Regions from separate parts of the Bacillus sp. JJ1127 genome, predicted to be linked through region 3. Evidence: predicted binding sites of a transcription regulator. Region 3 holds the regulator's gene; each other region holds the start of a gene.
What was found. The regulator Rex, encoded in region 3, represses fermentation and respiration genes when NADH is low (regulators of the CRP and FNR family bind a similar motif). The targets are predictions, from matches to a motif close to TTGTGAAATATTTCACAA.

Region 1 (8,276 bases), on a different contig from region 3:
AGGAGATTTTCAATGTATTACATTAAGATTGTGGTACAGTCATATCACCGGCATGGATACGACCTGCTTTTCTTAGTACCATGTAAAGTATATAAGAAACAGCTACTGGGATTACGATATAAGTGATGACCAACGCTGGGACAACACTTAATCCTTGGCTAGAAATTAAATTAATTGGTGCAATAAGAGAACTTAACCCAAGACCTGCGATTTCTTTACCTGCTTCCAAATGGAAGAGAAGTGCAGATACAGGGCCCACAATGGCACTGGCGACGACAGTTGGGACGAGAATCATTGGATTTTTAGTAATGTTCGGCAACTGTACTTTTGGAGTACAAAGCGCCTGTGCTAAAATACCACCTAAGTTATTTTCTTTCGCAGAGATAACAGCGAATCCGATAAATTGAGCTACACATCCTGCAAGTGCAGCACCCCCTGCAACACCGTCTAGACTAAGCGCAATTGCTAGAGCAGCTGATGATGCTGGAGAAATAAGTAATAGTCCCCAAACAACTGAAAGTACGACAGAAGCAATAAATGGGCTACCAGCTGAGCTATCTTTAATAAACGCTCCAACTATATTTAAAACAGGGCTAATATTTTGAGCTAACCAAATACCGACTATGCCTGAGCCTAATATTGCTGCAAATGGAACGAGCATCATATCTAAAGCTGTTTTTCCGCTTAATCGTTTACCAATATAAACCGCTAAAGTCGCTGTTATTAACGCACCGATTGGCTCACCAGTTTTAATGATTAAACCGGCTTCAGTGATTGAAATGGACCCTGCTCCAATCGCTCCTGCAACCATTGCTGAGAAAATGACAAGTCCGTTTGCTCCAAGCATAAAAGCAATCCCTGCTCCAATTGCTGGTGCCATAAGTGATTTTGCTACAACTCCAATTGTAATTAACATTGGAATATCAACAATTCTTCCTATATTTTCGATAAGTAAACCAATTCCAAGGGATACGAAAATACCTTGTGCAATTCCGGCAGAACCTTTGAATACACGAGACATAATATATTCCTTCATCTGTTTCACCTTCTCCTATTTTAATAACCGATTGTTTTCATGTAATCACGTAAAATATCATTAGATTTTGCAAATCGGCTTTCTTCGGATTCTGTTAAGTTTAGTTCTACAACTTCTTTCACACCATCTCTTGTAATAATGCATGGTACACCTGTGCAAATATCATATTCGCCATATTCACCATCTAAAATTGCTGAAACAGCAATTACGCGATGATCATCATTAAAGATTGATTGTGCAATATAAGCTAACGAGTTTCCAATACCGTAATAAGTAGTTCCTTTACGTTTATAAATTTCCCAACCAGCTTTCGCAGTTTTCTCAACAATTTCATCTAAATCAATTTCACCAAAACGTTCTTTTTGCTCTTCCAAAATTTGCAAGATCGGTTTTCCACCGACTGTAACATGAGACCAAGCAACCATTTGAGAATCACCATGTTCTCCTAATGAATAACCTTGAATGCTACGAGGATCAACTTCAAGTATTTCAGATAAAATTGTTCTTAGGCGCGAAGAGTCTAATGATGTACCTGTACCAAGCACACGATTTCTTGGTAAACCAGACAATTCCCAAACTTGATACGTAATAATATCGACTGGATTGGATGCGATTAAGAAGATGCCATCAAATCCGCTTCCTATTACACCCCCTACCACACTTTCCATAATCTTTGCACTTGCTCCTAAAGTATCCAAGCGACTTTGTCCCGGTTTTGGTGCTGGTCCTGCTGTAATAATCACAATGTCCATATCTTTGCAGTCTTCATAAGTCCCTGCATATACTTTTGTTCTTGTATTTGTAAAGTTAATGCAGTGCGATAGGTCCATCGCTTCGCCAACTGCACGTTCATGATTTATATCAACTAATACCAATTCTTCACAGATGCCTTGATTCACAATCGAATACGCACAACTTGATCCAACTAACCCTGTACCAATAATAGCGATTTTTCTTGTGTTTCTATTCATAACAATCTCCCCTAATTGATTATGTAATCTATTTATTTTGTTATTTACACTTTTCATTATAGAGATTTACACTGTAGAAACCATGGATAGTTTGTGAAATATTGAACAAAGTTTATGTCTATTTTGTGACATCCTCTACTATGTTTCGTCATATTTGTTACAACTAAAAAAATATTTTATGCGTATTTATTGACATATATAGATAAACAAAAAAGAGAGCGAATATCAGATGAATATTCACTCTCTTTTTTGTTTATTATTGTGCACTTAATTGACTTTTCAATTGCTGAACAACCGCTGGATTTGCAGGAGCAGCTGGCTTATAATGTCCTTTTTGTAACGCATATTCATATACATTACGCTGCCTTAGTTCATCTTGATTGCGAATGTGAATCAACGTTTGATGTAACTGTTCATTATTCGACTCTGCTATGTAATTCGCATATTTAGTCAAACTAGCGTTTAATCCTGCTAAATAATCGTTAACCATATCTTTTTCGTTCATAATCGATACCCTCCTAGCCTAAAAAGGACATTAATTGTTGTTTTGTATTTCTTGCAGCTTGCGCATCTTGCTGTAGCATTTGTTTTAATTGAGGATCTGTACACTGCTGTGCATACTGATCTAATTTATTTGCAACTGTCGTGTGTCCCCCAATAAGATGGCGTAAATTTTCAAGCTCCAGCTCTGTTAAATTTGGCATAATAAAAACCTTCCTTTCTTTGTTCATTCACCATTTAGTATTTATTTGTTTTTGGATTGTATGCACGAGAAATGACGGTATAAGATATTTAATTTCCTTGTTATACGTATCTAATATCGCTTCACTCATGACGCTAACCCCCATTCGTTTTACATCCTATTAACTTTTCTTTTCTGAAATACTATCTATTTTCCCTAACATTAATTTACATATTATGAAAAATTCATTGTTTTTGAAATTTAATTAATATATCATAATTATATGATAAGAAAATTCCGAATACTCCACCTCATCAGAAGATTACACATCATCTATTAATCATAATTAATAAAGGGCTCGTCTTCGATTTTCTATTACAACAAATGAACTAGATGATATTCCTCATTGTAAATCACTATCAAAAAAGGAGATAGTAAAATGAAAACACATGAATTCCTTACAGAAATTCAAAAAATTTATGATCCGGGTCCTAGTCAAGATGCTCAAGTCTTTATTTTTTTTAGCTTCTTATTAGCGATATATACATTTCTAAAACCTGCAAAATAATAGCTTTTCTCAACTTTACCATTGAGAGCTTAATATTAATGAAAAGGACCCTAAATTATTTAGAGTCCTTTTTGTCATCAAAAACCAGTAGCCACAAAAGTGACTACTGGTTTTTGCTAAATCATTAAACTGTATAACGCTCTTCTTCTAAAATCTTCGCAGCAATTTCACGTTTCTTCGGAATTACATTAAGCGGCGTGTAACGAGTGAATTTGCGAAGCGCTGATAACATCATGCGCAGCATATCACCGTTTTCAACTGCGATAATTGTTTCTTTTGCATCTGCTTCGATTTGGTTGAATGCTTCTTGACAGAATACTTCAGTGTATAACACTTTTTGTTTATTCTTTTCAAGACCAGTTGCTTTAATTGCTTTTTCTGTACGAAGAACAGCTGATTCCATTGCATATAAGTTGCTTACGATATCCGCAATGTTAACAAGAACTTCTTGTTCTTTGTCTAATGCTTTACCGTATTTTTGAGCAGCTAATCCAGCTACCATTAAGCCAATTTTCTTCGCGTTACCTACTAAATATTTTTGAAGCGCTAATGGCTCATCGCCCACTTCTTCTGGCATCATCATCATTAACTCTTCTTGTAATTTTTGTGCTTTTTGCAGAAGTGGTAATTCACCTTTCATTGCTTTACGTAAGAACGTACCTGGTACGATTAAACGGTTAATTTCGTTTGTTCCTTCGAAAATACGGTTAATACGAGAATCGCGGTACATTCTTTCAATCTCATACTCTGCCATAAATCCGTAACCACCGTGGATTTGAACGCCTTCATCTACTACGTAATCTAATACTTCAGAACCGAATACTTTATTTAAAGAGCACTCAATTGCATATTCAGCAATAGAAGCTGCAACAGCTTTTCCGTCTTTTACTTCTTCTTCGGATAATGTGCTCATGCGGCTTTCAAATAAACCTACTGTACGATATACAGAGCTTTCAGCTGCATAGATTTTCGCTGCCATATTTGCAAGTTTTTCTTGAATTAATGGGAAACGAGCGATTGGTTGCTTAAATTGTTGACGTTGATTTGCATATTGTGCTGAAATTTCTAATGCACGTTTAGAAGAACCAACTGTACCAACGCCTAATTTATAACGGCCGATATTTAAAATGTTAAAGGCAATAACATGACCCTTACCAATTTCACCAAGTACATTTTCTTTCGGTACTAATGCATCTTCTAAAATTAACGTACGAGTAGAAGAACATTTAATACCCATTTTCTTTTCTTCGGGGCTTGTTGATACGCCTGGGTATTCTTTCTCTACGATAAATGCCGAGAAGTGCTCGCCATCTATTTTTGCATATACAACAAATACGTCAGCGAAAGCAGAGTTTGTAATCCATTGTTTTTCACCATTTAATACGTAGTGTGTACCTTCCGCATTTAAGCGAGCCGTTGTTTTTGCACCTAATGCATCAGATCCAGAACCTGGCTCAGTTAATGCGTATGCAGCTAATTTTTCACCTGTTGCTAACGCTGGTAAATATTTTTGCTTTTGCTCTTCGTTACCAAATAATACGATTGGTAACGATCCGATTCCAACGTGAGCACCATGTGTAATCGCGAAGCCGCCAGCGCGAGAGAATTTCTCTGCAATTAACGCTGAGCTAACTTTATCAAGACCAATTCCGCCGTACTCTTCTGGTACATCAGCACCTAATAATCCAAGCTCTCCAGCTTCTTTTAATAAGCGAACAGAACGATCAAACTCATGCTGCTCTAAATATTCAAGCTCCGGGAGAACTTCATTTACGATAAAGTCCTCTGTTGTTTTCGCAATCATTTTATGCTCATCGCTGTAATCCTCTGGTGTAAATACTTGATCCATTGTGATCTCATCGATTAAAAAACTACCGCCTTTAATTGCATTTCCCACTATTTTTTCCATGAAAATTTCCTCCTTCATATTTTCATAGGCCGCCTCTCTCATTTTGAGAGAAGCTGGCTCTCCCTTTATTTTTTATGGCCTTTAGTTGCTTTCACTTTTTTGTAATCTAGTTCCAGCGGCTAGAACAGTCGGCCGTTTCGCCCCTTCCTGCGAGGCAAAGAACGCCTCTTCATCAGGGCCTCCAACGTCCTCTTGTTCTGGACAAGCCGCTTCCACTTTTTATTTAATCTAGTTCCAGCGGCTAGAACGTTCGGTGGCTTCGCTTCCTCCTGCGAGGCAAAGGACGCCTCTACGTCAGAAGCTCCATCCCCCTCACACTCTAAGCGAGCCGCTTCCACTTTTTATAGTAACTCGAATACTCCAGCAGCTCCCATTCCGCCGCCGATACACATTGTTACAATACCGAACTGTTCATTACGTCGTTTCATCTCATGGATAAGAGATAATGTTAATTTTGCTCCTGTACAGCCAAGTGGATGTCCAAGTGCGATTGCACCGCCGTTTACATTTACTTTTTCTTCATCTAAGCCAAGCTCACGAATAACTTGAATTGATTGAGATGCAAATGCTTCATTTAGCTCAAATAAGCCGATATCAGATAGTTCTAATCCCGCTAATTTTAACGCTTTTGGAATCGCTGCAATTGGACCGATTCCCATTACTTCTGGCGGTACGCCAGCTACTGCAAATGAGCGGAATTTCGCAAGCGGCTTCATGCCATCGCTCACTGCTTTTTCACGATCCATTAGAAGAACGGATGCTGCCCCGTCACTCATTTGTGAAGAGTTACCAGCAGTTACAGAACCGCGAACATTAAATGCTGGGCGTAATTTTCCAAGGACATCTAATGTCGTATCCGCTCTTACTCCTTCATCTTGTGAGAAGACGATTGTTTCTTCTTGTAATTTGTTATTTGCGGAAACAGTACGAAGCGTTACATCAACAGGTACTGTTTCGTCTTCAAATTTCCCTTCTGCTAATGCTTTTGCTGCACGCTGATGACTTCTTACCGCAAATGCATCTTGCTCCTCACGGGAAATCCCATATTTCATAGCAACTTGCTCCGCTGTGTGTCCCATGCCCATATAATATTCTGGCGCCGCTTCTACAAGGCGGCTATTTGGACGAACAACATGTCCCATCATTGGAACTAAGCTCATAGATTCCGCTCCGCCAGATAATACCACTTCAGAGTGACCAAGCATAATGCGTTCTGCTCCATAAGCGATACTCTGTAATCCTGAAGAACAGTAACGGTTAATTGTAATAGCCGGAACATCATAAGAAAGTCCTGCTAATCCGCCGATATTACGTGCCATATTTAAACCTTGTTCTGCTTCTGGCATCGCACAACCGAAAATTAAATCATCAATTGGTCCTTCATAGTTATTTGCACGCTTTAACGTTTCTTTTACTACTAATGCCCCTAAGTCATCTGGACGAACTGTTTTTAATAAACCTCTCTTCGCTTTCCCAACCGGTGTTCTTGCTCCCGCAACAATGACAGCTTCTCTCATGAACGATATCTCCCCTCGTTATTAGTTACGTAATGGCTTTCCTTTTACAAGCATGTGCTGCATTCTTGCTTGTGACTTCATCTCACTTACTAAGCTAATAAATGCTTCACGTTCTACATCTAATAAATACTGCTCATCAACTTCTGTTCCGTACGGTACTTTTCCGCCAGCAATGACATATGCAAGTTTTTTCGCAATGTGTAAGTCATATTCAGAAATATAACCAGATAAATGCATTGCTTCTGCTCCAAGGACAAGCGTTGCATATCCTGTTTCACCGACAACTGGAATCTTTCTACGGATTGGCGCTTTATAGCCTGCTTCATATAAAGCAAGTGCTTTTTGTTTTGCATCATATAGTAAGTGATCGCCATTCACACTAATACCATCTTTATCGCCTAAGAAGTTATGAGAAACTGCTTCTTGTGCAGATGTTGAAACTTTTGCCATCGCTACTGTCTCAAACACTTTATTCGCAACCTTTTGCAGATCAAACTCCACACCGTTTGCCATTTTGTTTAGGTGCTTAATATATAGTTCTTTGTTACCGCCACCGCCAGGGATTAAACCAACACCAACTTCTACTAATCCCATATACGTTTCGCTAGAAGCTTGAATGCTAGCTGCTGGTAAGCAAACCTCTGTACCGCCACCAAGCGTCATGCCATATGGCGCTGCTACAACTGGCTTAGAAGAGTACTTAATTTTCGTCATTGCATCTTGGAAGTTTTTCACAACCCACTCAATTTCAAAGTAGTTATCGTCTTGCGCTTCCATTAAGATCATCGCAAGGTTGGCCCCAACGCAGAAGTTCTTCGATTGGTTTCCGATAACAAGACCTTTATAATTTTTCTCTACTTCATCAACAGCGTAGTTAATCATTTGCGTAATATCCATACCGATCGCATTGCTCTTCGAATGGAATTCTAAGCAAAGGATGCCGTCGCCTAAATCAATTAAGCTCGCTCCGCTATTTTTCTTTAACACGCCGTTTTTCTCTTTTAATTGCTTAAGAGAAATTGCTTTTTTGTTACGTTCGATTAGCTTATATTCACCATTATCGTAATAGTAGCTATCGCCATTATCATGTTTATAGAAAGTAGTAAAACCTTTCTCTAACATTTCTTTCACCCAAGTAGGAACAACTGCGCCGTTTTCTTCCATCTTTTGAACGGACTTTTCTACGCCAATTGCATCCCAGATTTCAAATGGTCCTTGCTCCCAGCCGAATCCCCATTTCATCGCTTGGTCAATCGCCACAATATCATCTGCGATTTCTTTATGAAGCTTCGCTGCGTATAGAAGAGTTGGTGTAATAATGTTCCACAATAGCTCTCCTGCACGATCCTTCGCGTATACAAGCGCTTTCAACTTATTCGCTAATCCTTTTTCTTGTTTGCTTAGCTCTACGGAAGCTGCTTTTAATTTTTTCCGTGCTTCGTATTCCATCGTTTCAGGATTTAATTCTAAAATTTCTTTTCCTTGTTTTAAGAAGAAACCTTGACCCGTTTTACTTCCAAGCCATTTTTTATCTAACATCTCATGCATGAAAGCAGGTACCTTAAATACATCTCGTTCTTCTTCCTGTACATT
Region 2 (8,276 bases), on a different contig from region 3:
TCAAACTTTTGATCAATCACTTCTCCTACACTCCTTTATTCGTATTTGAAACAATTCAACCTATTCACTATTTTCCAATATTCTGAAAAAAAGTTCAAGTCTGTATTTTATTTTTTTCTATATTCTAACAAATGTATTGACTTTAAAAACAGATAAGTGTAAATTGCACTTATAAGCAAAAAATTCCATCTAACTGATTCATGAGGTGATGCACAATCATGCTACAGAATGAACCAGAACAACAAGAAAGTTTGGAAAAAAGCCAAGCGAAACAACCAAACTCCATGCCAAAAAACTTCTTAGTTCCCTTCTTACTTCTCTGTCTAAAAGACTGGAGTCTTCACGGTTACAAACTGATTCAAATGCTAATGGACATCGGCTTTTCTTCTGTTGACCAAGGCAATGTTTATCGTACCTTGCGCAAATTAGAAAAAGAAAACCTTATTTCTTCTACTTGGGATACAAGTGAAGGAGGGCCAGCAAAACGAATTTATTCTTTAACAGAATATGGAGAGCAGTATTTAGCAACATGCGCGACCTCTTTTGAACATTATCAAAATATGCTGCGGACATTTTTTACGTTATACACCAACGCTTTCTTTCCATTTTCTACTTCTCCAGAAAAGGATGAAAAAAACTCTTCATCTTCACCTGGTGGTACAGCAGAATAATCTGCGTTCACAATATGTAAAAAAACATTTGGAGGTCAAACCATGGAAACTAAACCATACGAACTTGTCGATGCATTTTGGAAAAATTGGTCACATTCTCTTTCCCTTTTCTCTTCAGCAGGGAAACAATTAGAGCAACTTACTTTAGAAACATTAAAACAACAACAAGATGCTTTGCATAAATTAACAGCAGGAGTTGACGAACTTGAAAAAGAACTACAACAATTCACTGCTCAATTGAACAGCCAATATACAGAATACGTAAAACAATTTACAGGTAACTCCTTAGACGATCAAATTAATGAATGGCAAGACAAATGGGATGAACTTTCCAATCATATCCATCAGCTTACCGTCTCTCCTACAAAAACATCTTTGTCTATTCTTACTCAAACAAGTGGTCAATTTGAAGAAACAACAAAACAATTTATCGAACAGCAACAACTTCAACGTGACGAGGTGCAAAAACAACTAGAAGGTTTTTTGGAAGAGTTCAAATCCACACAACTGGAACTCGTAAAAAAGTTCGAGGAAAATTCAAAAAATCTATTCACTTCCATCAAGTAAGAAAAATGTGGAAGCTTACTCCCGAACAAACGAAACTCTTTCTTCCTCCCATTACATCAAGATGGCTTACATTTTTCAACATGGAAAAAAAGGAGGAAAACATGAATCCATTTCAAGAAGCACAAGCTGTTAAGGAGCTTCATTACGATGAGATTCAAGTTGGTGATCAAGCATCGCTAACAAAAACAATTACGAATGAAGATATCATCAATTTTGCAAAACTAACTGGAGATGTAAATCCTATTCATATTCTAGATTCTTTTGCAAAAACAACAATATTCAAAGAACGTATTGCACATGGTATGCTTGTTTCAAGCTTTATTTCTACCATTCTTGGAACAAAATTACCCGGAAAAAACACAATTTATTTATCGCAAAATGTTTCATTTCGTGCACCTGTAAAAATCGGCGATACATTGCGTGTAGTCGTAGAGGTTATCCAAAAACGTGATGATAAAAAAATTATTACGTTGCAAACAAATATATATAATCAATTAAATAACATAGTTGTTGAAGGAACAGCAACTATACTAAAAAAAGAGTAGCTAATTTGCTACTCTTTTTTTATATCCAAGAAGTTCTAATCCCTCCGATTACTTCCGTGTATGAGTAGACCTATAACACACACAATAACAGTACCAGTTTATACAGCAAATGATTCAAAACAAAATAAACTGGATTTTAAATAAGGATGTGTCTAACAATGGCAAGAACAAATAAATTACTCGTTCCTGGTGTCGAGCAAGCACTTGAACAATTTAAATATGAAATCGCACAAGAATTTGGTGTAAGTTTAGGATCTAATACAGCATCTCGTTCTAATGGATCTGTTGGTGGCGAAGTAACAAAACGTCTTGTTTCTTTAGCTCAACAACAATTACGTGGATAATCTTATAAACAATGGCTTCTGGGGGCAGATACAATCTGTCCCCTTTCCTTTTCAACATACATTGCAATCCTTTTTCACATACTACAAAAAGCAAACCGAAAGGAAAGATGTACGATATGAAACGGATTAACATCGGAATGAGTCCACCCCGTGTACTCACTTTATCTTTTATTACGCTATCCATTATCGGAACATGCCTATTAAAACTTCCCATCGCTACTACAGCTTCTATTTCTTGGCTAGATGCCTTATTTACAACCGTTTCTGCATTTACAGTTACGGGACTCGGTGTTGTTGATACTGGAAAAATATTCACCTTGTTTGGCCAACTTGTCATTTTAACACTCATACAAGTTGGCGGTCTTGGCATTATGAGCTTCGCTATATTAATCGCAATTATGCTCGGGAGAAAAATCGGTCTCCAAAATCGGATTTTACTACAACAAGCATTAAACCAGACGAACATCGGGGGCGTTATCCGCCTTGCGAAATCATTATTTCTATTTTCTTTTACTGTTGAATGTTTCGCTACCCTTCTTCTTGCTTTTGAATGGATTCCAAAATACGGTGTTTCTCATGGACTATATTATAGTTTCTTTCATGCCATTTCGGCATTTAACAACGCAGGTTTTTCTCTTTGGACTGATAATTTAATGTCTCACTCACATAGCATTCTCGTCAATATAGTCATTTCTTCTCTCATCATTTTAGGAGGAATAGGTTTCACAGTCATAGTAGATATAAAACGAAAAAAAAATTTTAAAAACCTTACCTTACACTCTAAGCTTATGCTCTCTTCTACCCTTATTGTAAATATAGGTGCTACGATTTTAATTTTGATATTTGAATTTGATAACCCTATTTCTATGAAAGGCTTTACACCATTTGAAGAAGGAATGGCTGCTTATTTTCAAGCTATTTCTACACGTACAGCTGGTTTTAATACCGTTGACATAGCGCAATTATCAAAACCTTCTCTTTTATTAATGATGCTCCTCATGTTCATTGGGGCTGGCAGTGCTTCGACAGGTGGAGGTATTAAATTAACAACTTTTTTAATTATGTTATTAGGCGTAGTAAAATTTTTGCGAGAGCAAGATGATATTGTCATTTTCAAAAAATCCATTAAAGATGCCCTTATCGTCAAGGCATTGACAATTACAGTCATTTCAATTTTATTTATCTTCTTTTCCATTTTAATTTTAAGTATTACAGAACAAGTCCCTCTATTAATGAGTGCATTTGAAGTGTTTTCAGCATTTGGAACCGTTGGCCTAAGCATGGGGCTTACTCCGCATTTAACAATAATCGGAAAAATAATCATTGTATTTATGATGTTTTTTGGGAAAATGGGTCCGTTAACGTTAGCATTTTCTTTTGCTCGTAAAAAACAAAGAAAAATAAAATATCCAAATGAAGATATTTTAACGGGTTGACAACCATTTTTATTATCTATATAATAAAAATACAATAACATATCTCCAAAGGGGAGTAGCGTCCAAGAATTTATTCTTGGAAACAAAGTCGTCATTACGTAGAACTTAGTTCTTCCGGCTTTGTTGGCATTTTTATTACATATGTCTAGCAAGACCTTTGCCTATCAACGGCAGAGGTCTTTTTTGCATTCTTTTCCAATTCCTTCCACCGCCGATAGGCAGGAGTATGAGAAAACAAAACAGTGGAGAAACTTCTTCACTTGTTTAAACACAAATGAGAGGAGAATGTACATGGATGTATCATTATTACTACAGTATGGTTGGGTATTACTTATTTTAATTGCACTAGAGGGGATTCTAGCAGCGGATAACGCACTTGTCCTTGCAATCATGGTTAAACATTTACCAGAAGAAAAACGAAAAAAAGCATTATTTTATGGATTAGCAGGAGCTTTTATTTTCCGATTTGGATCATTGTTTATGATTTCTTTCTTAGTCGACGTATGGCAAGTGCAAGCAATAGGTGCAATTTACCTCATGTTTATCGCTGGTAACCATTTATTTAAAACATACGTCAAAAAGAATGCACATGAAGAAACAGAAGAAAAAGAAACAAAGAAAAAACAAGAAAATTTTTGGTGGACTGTATTCAAAGTGGAAGTTGCTGATATCGCCTTCGCAGTGGACTCTATTTTAGCGGCTGTCGCATTAGCAATGACTTTACCTAAAACAGGTTTAGGTACAATCGGTAGCCTCGATACAGGGCAATTCCTTGTTATTTTTGTAGGTGGTCTAATTGGTTTAATCATTATGCGATTTGCTGCATCTGCTTTCGTACAATTATTAAAACGCAAGCCAGGTTTAGAAACAGCCGCTTTCTTAATCGTTGGTTGGGTTGGTGTAAAACTAGCGGTTTATACATTAGCACACCCAGCCCTAGGCGTAATTCCACACGGATTCCCAGAATCTGCTCCATGGAAAATTACATTCTGGCTTGTATTAATCGGAATTGCAATGGGTGGTTGGTTCTTATCTAAAGATACAGAAAATCAAAAAGCACAAAAGAATTTCGATGAAAAAGCGCTGTAACAACAGCGCTTTTTTCTTTCTCTCACTACTTAGTACACTTCCTGTTCAAAAACAGAAGACCTAAAGTTTCACGCTCTCGCATTAAATTATCTCAATATTCAGTAATATACGATATTATACCGTAATATGTTAACGCTTTTAAAATTAAGATATGTCCTTTTTGTGAAAAAATGAACAATCTTATTGAAACTAAAAGCAACTAAGTGTACTTTATTCATATAAAGAATATTTATAAATGATTTATTGAAGGAGCGTAATGATTTATGCTAGAACAAGGAGTAGATTACCTAGTACAGCTCGCAAAGAAAAAGAAAAAAATGTTAGATAACAATCCAATGCAATATTTCCTTCGGGCAGCGCTAGCTGGTGTCTATATGGGTTTTGTTATTGTACTATGTTCTAAATTAGGAAATTTCTTTCATGATGCACATTCACCCGCAACATATTTTGCATTCTCTATCTTTTTTGGAATTGCACTTATTTTAATTATATTTGGCGGAGCTGAATTATTTACAGGAAATACAATGTATTTCACCGTTGCAACTTTACGTAAAGAAACAACTGTTATCGATACACTTCGCAACTGGGGTGCTTGTTATGTAGGAAACTTAGTAGGAGCAGTATTTTTCGCATTACTCTTTTATGCAACTGGTATTTTTGAAACAATAAGTCACAATCACTTATTAAATGAAGTTGCCACAACAAAGATGGGCGCATCAACAATGCACATATTTTTCAAAGCTATTTTATGTAACTGGCTCGTTTGTCTTGCATGTTTCCTTCCATCTCAAGTAAAAGGAGATACAGCTAAACTCCTTATGATATTTTTAACTGTATTTACTTTCTTCATGTCAGGATATGAACATAGCATCGCAAATCTATCCATATTTTCAATTGCTTTACTTGTTCCACATCCTGATACAGTTTCTTTTGCAGGTGCAATTCATAACTTAATTCCAGCTACAATCGGTAACATAGTTGGTGGATCTGTATTTGTTGGTATGGTTTATCATTATTTAACAAAAAACGAAACAAAATCTACAAAACCAGAAATTGATTCTGAACAAACTGAAGAAATTATTCCATTGCCAGCACATGTAAAATAAAGTTCAACTTCCTCTTGTGAGTAAGTTGAACCAATCTGGGGTTTACTGCCCGTCCTTTCATTGAGCAAGCATTCCAAATCGATTGGAATGCTTGCTTTTTTAGTAACTGCCAACACATTTAATTATAATAGATGAAAAAATTTCTCCAGACTCTTTTCCTTTTTGTATCCAATCTAACATATAACGTTGTCCTATCGTATCATTCGTATGAAAATGAATTTCCTCCACATGTAATCGTTCCTTACAAAATACATCTACGAAAAACAACCCATTTCTCTGACGAAATCCCATATTATAATCGAGCGATAACGTATGTACCTTATGATTTCGAATGAGATCCAGCGCTTGTTCGACTATCGTCGCTAGTATAAAACCAGCTGGACACGGTCTTTGGTCATCCAAAAATACATTCTACATACTATATGTACATATTGTACCAAGTGCAATAAAAGGCGCAAAAGGAAGTGGTTCATTATATGTCATACGTTTTAGGGCAATCGAAATGATAAGAAAACAAAGACCAAATAATGATGAGAAACAAAGTGATAATAATATCACTTTTGTTCCAACGACAAAACCAAGTAAAATAAATAATTTCACATCCCCTCCTCCGATTCCTTGTGGATAAATAGCTTGAATGATATATAAGGGCATAAACATAACCATTGCTCCTAACAATCCATCCCACCATAGCCACGGCTGTATAAAAAATCGTTCGATTAGAAATAGTCCTGCAAAAAAGAATAAAATTTGATTTGGAATGACCATATAAAGAAGATCTGTAATAGAAACAATAAGAAGAAGTGATAACAGCGTCCATGCGATAATAAGCTGCTCATTAGCCCCAACAAAAACCGCTGTAAGAAGAAACAATACTCCGGCAACACCTTCAAATAATGGATGAAAATATGAGATTTTTATATGACAGTGCGTGCACCGTCCTTTTTGAATACAAAATGATAAAATGGGGATTAACTCTTTTAATTGTAATACATGGGAACAATGAGAACAATGTGATCGTGGTTTTATGATGGAATAACCGAGCGGAATACGATACGCAACAACGTGATAGAAAGAGCCTAATATCAAACCAGTGAGAAAAGCATATACATAAAATAGCATTCTATTCTCTCCTTTCGCGTCTAGTATAACAAGAAAAAGTAACACATTGTATTTTCAAAAATTCGTCTTTCTCCATAAAAAAACAGGCCCTTATAAGGCCTGTTTCTTCATTTATACTACAAAATAAAATGCTTTTAATGGTCCATGTACACCGACAACAAGATTCATTTCAATATCAGCTGAGTTACTTGGGCCTGTTATAAAGTTAATACAAGATGCAACTTCTTCCCCATTCTCTACACGTGAATTCATATCCTGAACCGCTTGTGTAATACGAGGTACAATTGTTTCACGAGGAATAATAGCAACATACACAGTAGGTAGGAAGTGTAGAGAACGCCCTTGGCCTTTATGACTCTGTACAACAATCGTACCGGATTCTGCTAACGTATAATCACTAAATGCAATCCCAATATTCGCTTTTTCAGCTAAGCGAACATTTTCTTCTTTTTTTTCTGAGTTCCAAATGTTCACTTCAACATTTTGACTTGGAAGTTCTTCCGTAAATAACGATGTCAAACCGTACGCTTCAAAACGCTTGTCTTCCGATAACAGAATAGGTCCGCCGCCATTTTCAGTAATTACTTTTTGAATCGTTGCACTTAAATCATTCTTTGTCGTTTCAATGACAGTCGTATGAATGTTTGTACATTGCTTTTTAAACACTTCTAGCAATTCTTCTTCTGAATAATCTTTTAACGTTTCTACATTTATATTATTTTTCCATACCGGGCGCTTTACACCTTCTGTTCTCTGCTCACGTCCAAGCTCTTTCGCAATATTTTCTAGAAAGGAATCACGGTTTTGAATTGTCCCTGTCATCAGTTATTCCCGCCTTTCTTATGATCTTTATACCAATCACGGAATCTTTCTTTACTTGGGGCTGGGAACTCACGAATATCCGTCCAATTTTTCAGTGGTCCTACACCTTTCGATACACGATTACCAGATGTAAATGGACTCATTGCGGCTGGAGCCATTTTAGAACCCATTTTATATAAAGCTGCTGAAGAAGCACCCATACTAAACATCTTCATTGCTAGTTTTTCTGCAAGTGGTGCACGTCCTTCTTTCTCAACAATGACCTGACGATGTTTTAGTAACAAGTCATGCAATGGAATTTTCACTGGACATGCTTCTGTACATGCCCCGCACAGACTAGATGCATATGGAAGTTCTTTATAATCATCATAACCACCTAAAAGTGGTGTTAACACAGCTCCAATTGGTCCTGGGTAAATTGATCCGTAAGAATGTCCACCAACATGACGATATACAGGACACACATTAATACATGCTGCACAACGAATACATTGTAAAACTTGACGGAATTCTGAACCTAAAATTTCAGAGCGTCCATTATCTACAACAACTAAATGGAATTCCTCAGGTCCAT
Region 3 (8,276 bases):
CGCATTGATTCCCATTCCTGGTGCTAAAGCAATCGGATACTTTGCAAAAATCCCCATAATCAGTGAACCAATGGCGGCTGCTAATGCAGTAGCAACAAATACCGCACCTGGATCCATTCCTGTCCCTGCTGGTAATCCTTTAATATTTCCCAGCGACAGCGTAGCAGGATTGACAAATAATACATAAGCCATAGATAAAAATGTCGTTAGCCCTGCAACGAACTCTGTTTTATAGTTCGTACCGAGCTCATCGAACTGAAAATAACGCTTCATTCTACGTTTCCCCCGTTATATAATTGCTCGTCGTAATCCTCCCCAGCCCTCTTTTATCCATAAAAATAAAAAAGGCTTCCATTGCATATATGGAAGCGTTCTGTAAATAAAGGTAGGCTAATCCCTTCCTTTATGAAAACGCCTCGTAGTCAAGCCATTTACGGTAGCTAGGTAGAAACTTTCGGGCCATATCCCCGATATTATACGACGGCTGTAATATTCATTTTTCGTATCAATTACATACTCATATTAACTCACATATAGGTGTATGTCAATTTAAAAAGCGAACATTTTACACATTTATTTATTTTTCGTTCGTATAAACTATAAAAAAAGATCCATCTATGCATAAAATCATAGATGGATCTTCCTTTAAATAAATAAACCTTATTCTATTCCCACTCGATTGTTGCTGGTGGCTTAGAAGTAATATCATACACAATGCGGTTAACGTGTTTTACTTCGTTTACGATACGTACAGAGATTTTCTCTAACACATCCCAAGGAATACGTGCCCAGTCAGCTGTCATACCGTCAATTGATGTTACCGCACGGATACCTACTGTGTAATCGTAAGTACGCTCGTCACCCATAACACCTACGCTGCGCATGCCAGGAAGTGCAGTGAAGTATTGCCAAACTTCACGGTCTAAACCTGCTTTTTGGATTTCCTCACGTAAAATCGCATCAGATTCACGAACGATTTCTAATTTTTCTTCTGTAATTTCGCCTAATACACGGATACCAAGTCCAGGACCTGGGAATGGTTGACGCCATACGATTTCATCAGGAATTCCTAATTCTGATCCTAATACACGTACTTCATCTTTAAATAATGTGTTTAAAGGCTCAATTAGTTTAAATTGCATATCTTCTGGAAGTCCACCAACGTTATGGTGAGACTTAATCGTTTGTGCAGTTGCTGTCCCACTTTCAACAATGTCAGTGTACAGTGTACCTTGCGCTAAGAAGTCCATTCCTTCTAATTTAGAAGCTTCATCATCGAATACGTAAATGAATTCATTACCAATGATTTTGCGTTTTTGTTCTGGATCTTCTACACCTTTTAACTTGTTCATGAAGCGTTCTTTTGCATCCACTTTAATAACGTTCATGTGGAAGCCTTCGCTAAATGTTTTCATAACACCTTCTGCTTCACCTTTACGAAGTAAACCGTGATCAACGAAAATACATGTTAATTGGTCACCAATCGCTTTATGAATTAATACTGCTACAACAGAAGAGTCTACGCCGCCACTAAGTGCGCATAGTACTTTTTTATCGCCAACAGTTTCACGGATTTTCTCTAATTCTACTTCAATAAAATTCTCCATGTTCCAGCCTTCAGAGCAACCACATACGCCGAATACGAAGTTTTTAATTAAATCATTACCGTGCTCAGAGTGACGTACTTCTGGGTGGAATTGTACACCGTATAAGTTTTGTGCTTCATTGCTCATACCAGCAATTGGACAAGACTCACTTGTTGCGTCTACTACGAATCCTTCTGGTAAACCAGTTACTAAGTCACCATGGCTCATCCATACAACTTGCTCTTCTGGAAGATTCGCATATAATTTTGATTCGTTCTCTACTTTAAGAACTGCTTTTCCGTACTCACGATGGTTTGCACGCTCTACTTTTCCACCAAAGTGTTTTGTCATAAGCTGCATGCCGTAACAAATACCGAAAATCGGTAAACCTAGGTCAAAGATTTTTTCGTCACAGTGGAATGCATTCTCACCATATACGCTATTTGGTCCACCAGAGAAAATAATCCCTTTTGGATTCATTGCTTTAATTTCTTCTGCAGTAATTGTATGCGGATGAAGCTCACTGTACACACCGAACTCACGAATGCGACGTGCAATTAACTGATTGTACTGACTTCCAAAGTCTAAAACGATAATCGTATCGTGCTGTTTTTTCAAAATAATCACCCCAACGTTAGTTCTATATATAAATATTTTCACCAATTTGGCAAAAAGCATTACCCATATAATAAAAAAAGCCAGTCCTCCGCCCTCAGTCTCATAACAAAGAAAAGGCAGGGGTCTAGCTTTATAAAGATATACTCCGCTCTTTATAAATATAAGACGCACTGCCTTCATAGTCAGGTTGTTTACGGTAACCCGGTAGAGACTCTCAAACCATATCATTGAGGATATATGAAGGATTGTTTTATATTATCTTCCTAGATTCTAACAATGAAGTATCAATACGGTCAAGAGAGAAAGCGACAAAATTCTACAGAAATTAGTTTCTCCGTGCGACAGAACCTTTATTACTATAATTTTTTTACATCTTACAACAAAAAAACATCCACCTCTATATAGAGATGGATGTTCGGCTGACGGATGAAATTACATCATTCCGCCCATACCACCCATGCCCATGCCGCCCATGTCAGGCATTGCTGGAGCATTTGGTTCTGGCTTGTCAGCAACTACAGCTTCAGTTGTTAAGAACATAGCTGCAACAGATGCTGCGTTTTGAAGTGCAGAACGAGTTACTTTTGCTGGGTCTACGATACCAGACTCAAGCATGTTTACCCATTCGCCTGTTGCTGCGTTGAAACCAACGCCTACTTTTTCGCCTTTTAAGCGTTCTACAACAACAGATCCTTCTAGACCAGCGTTAATTGCGATTTGACGAACTGGCTCTTCTAATGCACGAAGTACAATGTTGATACCTGTTGCTTCGTCGCCTTCAGCTGCAATACCAGCCACTTTAGTGTATACGTTCATAAGTGAAGTACCGCCACCTGCAACAATACCTTCTTCTACTGCTGCACGAGTTGAGTTAAGTGCATCTTCAATGCGAAGTTTACGCTCTTTTAACTCAGTTTCAGTTGCTGCACCTACTTTAATTACTGCTACGCCGCCTGCAAGTTTAGCAAGACGCTCTTGTAATTTTTCACGATCGAATTCAGAAGTTGTTTCTTCTAATTGTGCACGGATTTGACCGATGCGAGCTTCGATTTGTTCTGTGTTACCTACACCTTCAACTACAGTTGTGTTTTCTTTCGTTACAACAACTTTACCAGCGCGTCCTAAAGATGCAACTGTAGCCGATTTTAAGTCACGTCCTAATTCTTCAGTGATTACTTCGCCACCAGTTAAGATTGCGATATCTTCTAGCATTGCTTTACGACGGTCACCAAAGCCAGGAGCTTTAACAGCTACTACATTGAATGTACCACGAAGTTTGTTTACTACTAATGTAGCTAAAGCTTCGCCTTCTACATCTTCTGCAATGATAAGAAGTGGTTTACCTTGTTGTACCACTTGCTCTAACACTGGCAAGATTTCTTGGATGTTAGAAATCTTTTTGTCAGTGATTAAGATATATGGGTTATCAAGTACTGCTTCCATTTTGTCAGAATCAGTAATCATGTAAGGAGATGCATATCCACGATCAAATTGCATACCTTCTACTACATCTAATTCTGTTGTGAATCCTTTAGATTCTTCTAATGTAATAACGCCGTCGTTACCAACGCGCTCCATTGCTTCAGCAATTAATTTACCTACTTCTTCATCATCAGCAGAAATAGCAGCTACTTGCGCGATAGAAGATTTACCTTCGATTGGTTTAGAAATCGTTTTTAATTCTTCTACTGCTGCAACAACAGCTTTTTCGATACCTTTACGAAGACCCATTGGGTTCGCACCAGCTGTTACGTTTTTTAAGCCTTCACGAATCATAGCTTGTGCTAATACAGTCGCAGTTGTTGTTCCGTCACCAGCTACGTCATTTGTTTTGCTAGCAACTTCTGCTACTAATTTTGCACCCATGTTTTCGAATGCATCTTCTAATTCAATTTCTTTTGCGATTGTTACACCATCATTTGTAATAAGTGGTGAACCGAATTTTTTCTCAAGTACAACGTTACGACCTTTTGGTCCAAGCGTTACTTTTACTGCATTTGCAAGAGTGTCGACACCGCGAAGCATCGAACGACGTGCTTCTTCACTAAATTTAATATCTTTTGCCATAATATTTGACCCCCTTGGATTTTTAAAATGTATATAATTAACCGATAACTGCTAAAATGTCACTTTCACGTAAAATCAAGTAGTCTGTACCTTCATATTTCACTTCAGTACCTGCATATTTTGAGAAGATGATAAGATCACCTGCAGCTACCTCTAAAGCAACACGCTCACCATTTTCAAGCACTCGACCAGTACCTACTGCAATAACTTTACCCTCTTGTGGTTTTTCTTTTGCAGTGTCTGGTAATACAATACCACTTGCTGTTTTTTCTTCTGCTTGAACAAGCTCAATTACAACGCGATCACCTAATGGCTTTAGCATGAACAATAACCTCCTCATTTTTTATGTAAATTTCCTTTATTAGCACTCAAGACTCATGAGTGCTAACACACTTATAATAATAAATAATCTCATTTTCTTTTGCAAGTAAAAAAATCATAATTTTTTCGCAAATTGCTAGATACACTTTTTCTATACGTCCTCCTAGAAAAGAACAACTTGATTATCGTTGTAACTATTCTCAAGAAAGCCTTCCGTATATGAATCGGCGTTTCCACTTATCGTATGTTACAATATGAAAGACGCCATAAATTGTTTTCTCTATAAGTACAGCATTTTCCTGTCTTCTATTTCATTTTCAAAGAAAGATTTACAAAAAAATCATAATATGAATGGTTATTACGTATACTCGGCTGGATGTTTACATGTTATCCCGCCTTATCTCATAAACTAGGGTTAGAAAGGATGGTTAACCAATTTGAAAAAACAATATTGGTGGATTATAGTTACATATATTCTTATGCAATTATCAGGTATTGTTGGATTACCACTTCTTGTGAAAACTGGACTATATAATAATAGAGGATTCACCCAAGAAGAAAAAATACAACTAGTGACTGGTCACTGGGCAATCATTAGCTTCTTTATTGCATTATGTATTGTACTTTTTCTGCTTAGAACAGATATTCGAGAGAGGCATTTAGATACAAAACGTGCTAGTATTCCTGCCGCAGTTGGCTGGATCTTTATTGGTTTCTTCTTAGCTCTCTTTTCCCAAACAATTGCAGGCACGATTGAAATGCGCTTACTAGGTATTAAGCCTGGTTCCGAAAACACGGAACACTTAATGGAAATTGCAAGAACTACACCATGGTTCCTTATTGTTATATCGATAATCGGACCTATTTTAGAAGAGATTGTGTTTAGAAAAATTTTATTTGGTACATTGTATAAGAAATTTAACTTCTTTATTGCAGCTATTATTAGCTCGCTTGTATTTGCAGCAATTCACTTTGATTTTTCACATCTATTGGTATACACTTCCATGGGTTTTGTATTCGCATTTTTATATGTAAAAACGAGACGGATTATTGTCCCTATCATGGCCCATGTTTCAATGAATACAATGGTCGCGTTAATTCAAGTCGTAATGAGTAATGAACAAATACAGGAAATGATTAAAGAAGCTGAAAAAATGCAAGGCTTTATCGGAGGATTTTTAATATGAGGAACTCACCATTGTTCATGGCAGCACTATATTTCCTGCTTGGATGTGTTTTTGTACGCCTCGCAATTATGAACGTTACAGATACAATCTGGAACCCTTGGACACTACTGTTTGCAGCTATGGCAACAATTGATTTTAATTTGGCACTTCGTCTTATCTTAGTCAAATTTACAAAGAAAAAACAATAATAAAACGCAGAGGATTTTCCTCTGCGTTTTATTGTGGATAATTTTTCAAAAAGTAAACAAGCGTTTGTAATTCTACGGCTAAATCAATATGATGAATTCGTATATTTTCTGACACGTTTAATCGTGCTGGTGTAAAATTTAAAATTCCGTGTACAGCTGTATCAGCCAATCGATCTGCCACAGCTTGTGCAACGGTAGCAGGTACTGTTAATATTGCCACTTGTATATCACTTTTTAGACGCTCTTCTAGTTCATCTAAATGATATACAGGAATTCCTCCGATTTCTTTTCCAACTTTCTCTTCATTGATATCAAAGGCCATTTCAATTTTTGTATTATTATTTTTCGTGAAATTGTAATGTAAGAAAGCGGTCCCTAAATTACCCACTCCAATAAGTGCCACACGTGTTATATCATCTTGATCGAGCGTTTCACGGAAAAAGGATAGTAAATAATTCACATTATAACCATATCCTTTTTTTCCTAACGCTCCAAAATATGAAAAATCTCTTCGAATCGTCGCGGAGTCTACCTTCACCGCTTCACTCAATTCTGCTGATGAAACACGTTGCTTACCAGAAAGAGATAAGTTTTGGATAAATCGATAGTATAGAGGCAATCGTTTGGCAGTGGCCTGTGGAATCTTCTGTTGATCCATATAACCTCTCCTCTCTTCCTATCTTTGTTCCTATACCTGAAACAAATAGAAAAGTTTAGCACTTATGACTTTCCTTGTATAATAAAGAGAGAAGAATTCTCTCTTTATTTTAAACTATACACTATTTTTAGTATGATTGAGAAATATAAACATGGCAAAGTTAAGAAATTATTTGAGGTGAAAACATTGATTTTATTACAAGTGAATGGGCTTTCAAAATTATACGGTGCTGAAACAATCCTTGCAAACATTAAATTAGAGGTTCAAACGAAAGATCGTATCGCACTAGTCGGACGAAATGGAGCCGGAAAATCTACATTATTAAAAATAATTGCCGGAGAGTTATCTCATGATGGCGGTGAAATTATAAAACCAAAAGATGTTTCAATTGGTTATTTAGCTCAAAATACCGGCCTCGAAACTTCTTTAACAATTTGGGATGAAATGCTAACTGTCTTTACACACTTGCAGCAAATGGAGAAAAAACTTCGAAGGCTAGAGCATGAAATGGGGCAAGAAGAGAACTTTTCAAATGCTACTACGTCCGAAAAATTACTCGCTGATTATGATCAATTGCAACTAGATTATAAAGATCAAGGCGGTTATCAATATGAGGCTGATATTCGTTCTATTTTAAGTGGTCTCGGTTTTCCAACCGAAACACACCAAACGACAATTTCTACATTAAGCGGTGGCCAAAAAACACGATTGGCTCTCGGCAAATTATTATTAACAAAACCAGATTTACTCATCTTGGATGAGCCAACAAACCATTTGGACATCGATACACTAACATGGCTTGAACAATATTTACAAGGCTATCCAGGAGCTATTCTAATTGTTTCCCACGATCGCTACTTTTTAGACAAGCTTGTTACACAAGTATATGAAATTTCTAATAAAGAAAGCAGACGATATGTTGGTAACTACAGTAAGTATTTAGAGCTAAGAGCTGCACTATATGAACAGGAAATGAAGCGTTATGAAAAGCAACAAGAGGAAATTGCTAAACTCGAAGACTTTGTCCAAAAGAATATCGCCCGTGCATCTACAACAAAACGTGCACAAAGTCGCCGTAAGCAATTAGATCGAATGGAATTACTGACTAGACCATTAGGTGACTCTAAATCAGCATCCTTTCACTTTGATATCGAGAAACAAAGTGGTAACGACGTCTTACAAGTAAAAGATGTTTCAATTGGATACGACCATGAGCCTGTTATTGAACATGTGAATATGCGCTTAACCCGTGGTGATAGTGTTGCATTAGTCGGACCAAATGGGATTGGAAAATCTACATTATTAAAATCAATTGTGAATAAATTGCACACGTTAAGCGGTGAGGTTTCTTTCGGTTCGAATGTATCTATTGGATACTATGATCAAGAACAGGCAAACTTAACATCGTCTAAGCGTGTTTTAAATGAATTATGGGATGATTATCCACTACAGCCAGAAAAGGAAATTCGTACTATACTCGGTAATTTTTTATTCACAGGAGATGATGTATTAAAACCTGTTTCTTCTCTTAGTGGCGGCCAAAAGGCACGATTAGCCTTAGCGAAATTAATGATGCAAAAATCTAACCTGCTGATTTTAGATGAGCCAACAAACCATCTTGATTTAAATAGTAAAGAAATTCTAGAGAACG

Region 1: V7183_RS07355 (L-lactate dehydrogenase) is a predicted target of Rex. The motif match lies at 2,099-2,116, and genes of this name have one in related genera.
Region 2: V7183_RS07080 (formate/nitrite transporter family protein) is a predicted target of Rex. The motif match lies at 4,813-4,830, and genes of this name have one in related genera.

Annotation. Positions count from the first base shown of each region.
Region 1 is NZ_JBALQK010000057.1:12,774-21,049, forward strand. It holds gene V7183_RS07350 (PTS transporter subunit IIC) at 23-1,036, opposite strand; gene V7183_RS07355 (L-lactate dehydrogenase) at 1,057-2,007, opposite strand; gene V7183_RS07360 (spore coat protein) at 2,264-2,512, opposite strand; gene V7183_RS07365 (hypothetical protein) at 2,526-2,711, opposite strand; gene V7183_RS07370 (hypothetical protein) at 3,129-3,257, shown strand; gene V7183_RS07375 (acyl-CoA dehydrogenase family protein) at 3,382-5,166, opposite strand; gene V7183_RS07380 (hypothetical protein) at 5,248-5,382, opposite strand; gene V7183_RS07385 (acetyl-CoA C-acetyltransferase) at 5,508-6,683, opposite strand; gene V7183_RS07390 (3-hydroxyacyl-CoA dehydrogenase/enoyl-CoA hydratase family protein) at 6,705-8,276, opposite strand, start outside.
Region 2 is NZ_JBALQK010000054.1:22,323-30,598, reverse strand. It holds gene phaR (polyhydroxyalkanoic acid synthase subunit PhaR) at 1-20, opposite strand, end outside; gene phaQ (poly-beta-hydroxybutyrate-responsive repressor) at 219-671, shown strand; gene phaP (polyhydroxyalkanoic acid inclusion protein PhaP) at 714-1,238, shown strand; gene V7183_RS07100 (MaoC family dehydratase) at 1,340-1,783, shown strand; gene V7183_RS07095 (alpha/beta-type small acid-soluble spore protein) at 1,942-2,127, shown strand; gene V7183_RS07090 (TrkH family potassium uptake protein) at 2,244-3,563, shown strand; yybP-ykoY riboswitch at 3,602-3,768, shown strand; gene V7183_RS07085 (TerC family protein) at 3,855-4,652, shown strand; gene V7183_RS07080 (formate/nitrite transporter family protein) at 4,916-5,758, shown strand; gene V7183_RS07075 (cyclic-phosphate processing receiver domain-containing protein) at 5,858-6,160, opposite strand; gene V7183_RS07070 (prepilin peptidase) at 6,170-6,880, opposite strand; gene V7183_RS07065 (LutC/YkgG family protein) at 6,992-7,702, opposite strand; gene V7183_RS07060 (LutB/LldF family L-lactate oxidation iron-sulfur protein) at 7,702-8,276, opposite strand, start outside.
Region 3 is NZ_JBALQK010000152.1:3,772-12,047, forward strand. It holds gene V7183_RS15690 (NCS2 family permease) at 1-273, opposite strand, end outside; purine riboswitch at 400-501, opposite strand; gene guaA (glutamine-hydrolyzing GMP synthase) at 666-2,204, opposite strand; purine riboswitch at 2,364-2,465, opposite strand; gene groL (chaperonin GroEL) at 2,637-4,271, opposite strand; gene groES (co-chaperone GroES) at 4,309-4,593, opposite strand; gene V7183_RS15710 (CPBP family intramembrane glutamic endopeptidase) at 5,030-5,779, shown strand; gene V7183_RS15715 (YdiK family protein) at 5,776-5,967, shown strand; gene V7183_RS15720 (redox-sensing transcriptional repressor Rex) at 5,996-6,625, opposite strand; gene V7183_RS15725 (ABC-F family ATP-binding cassette domain-containing protein) at 6,812-8,276, shown strand, end outside.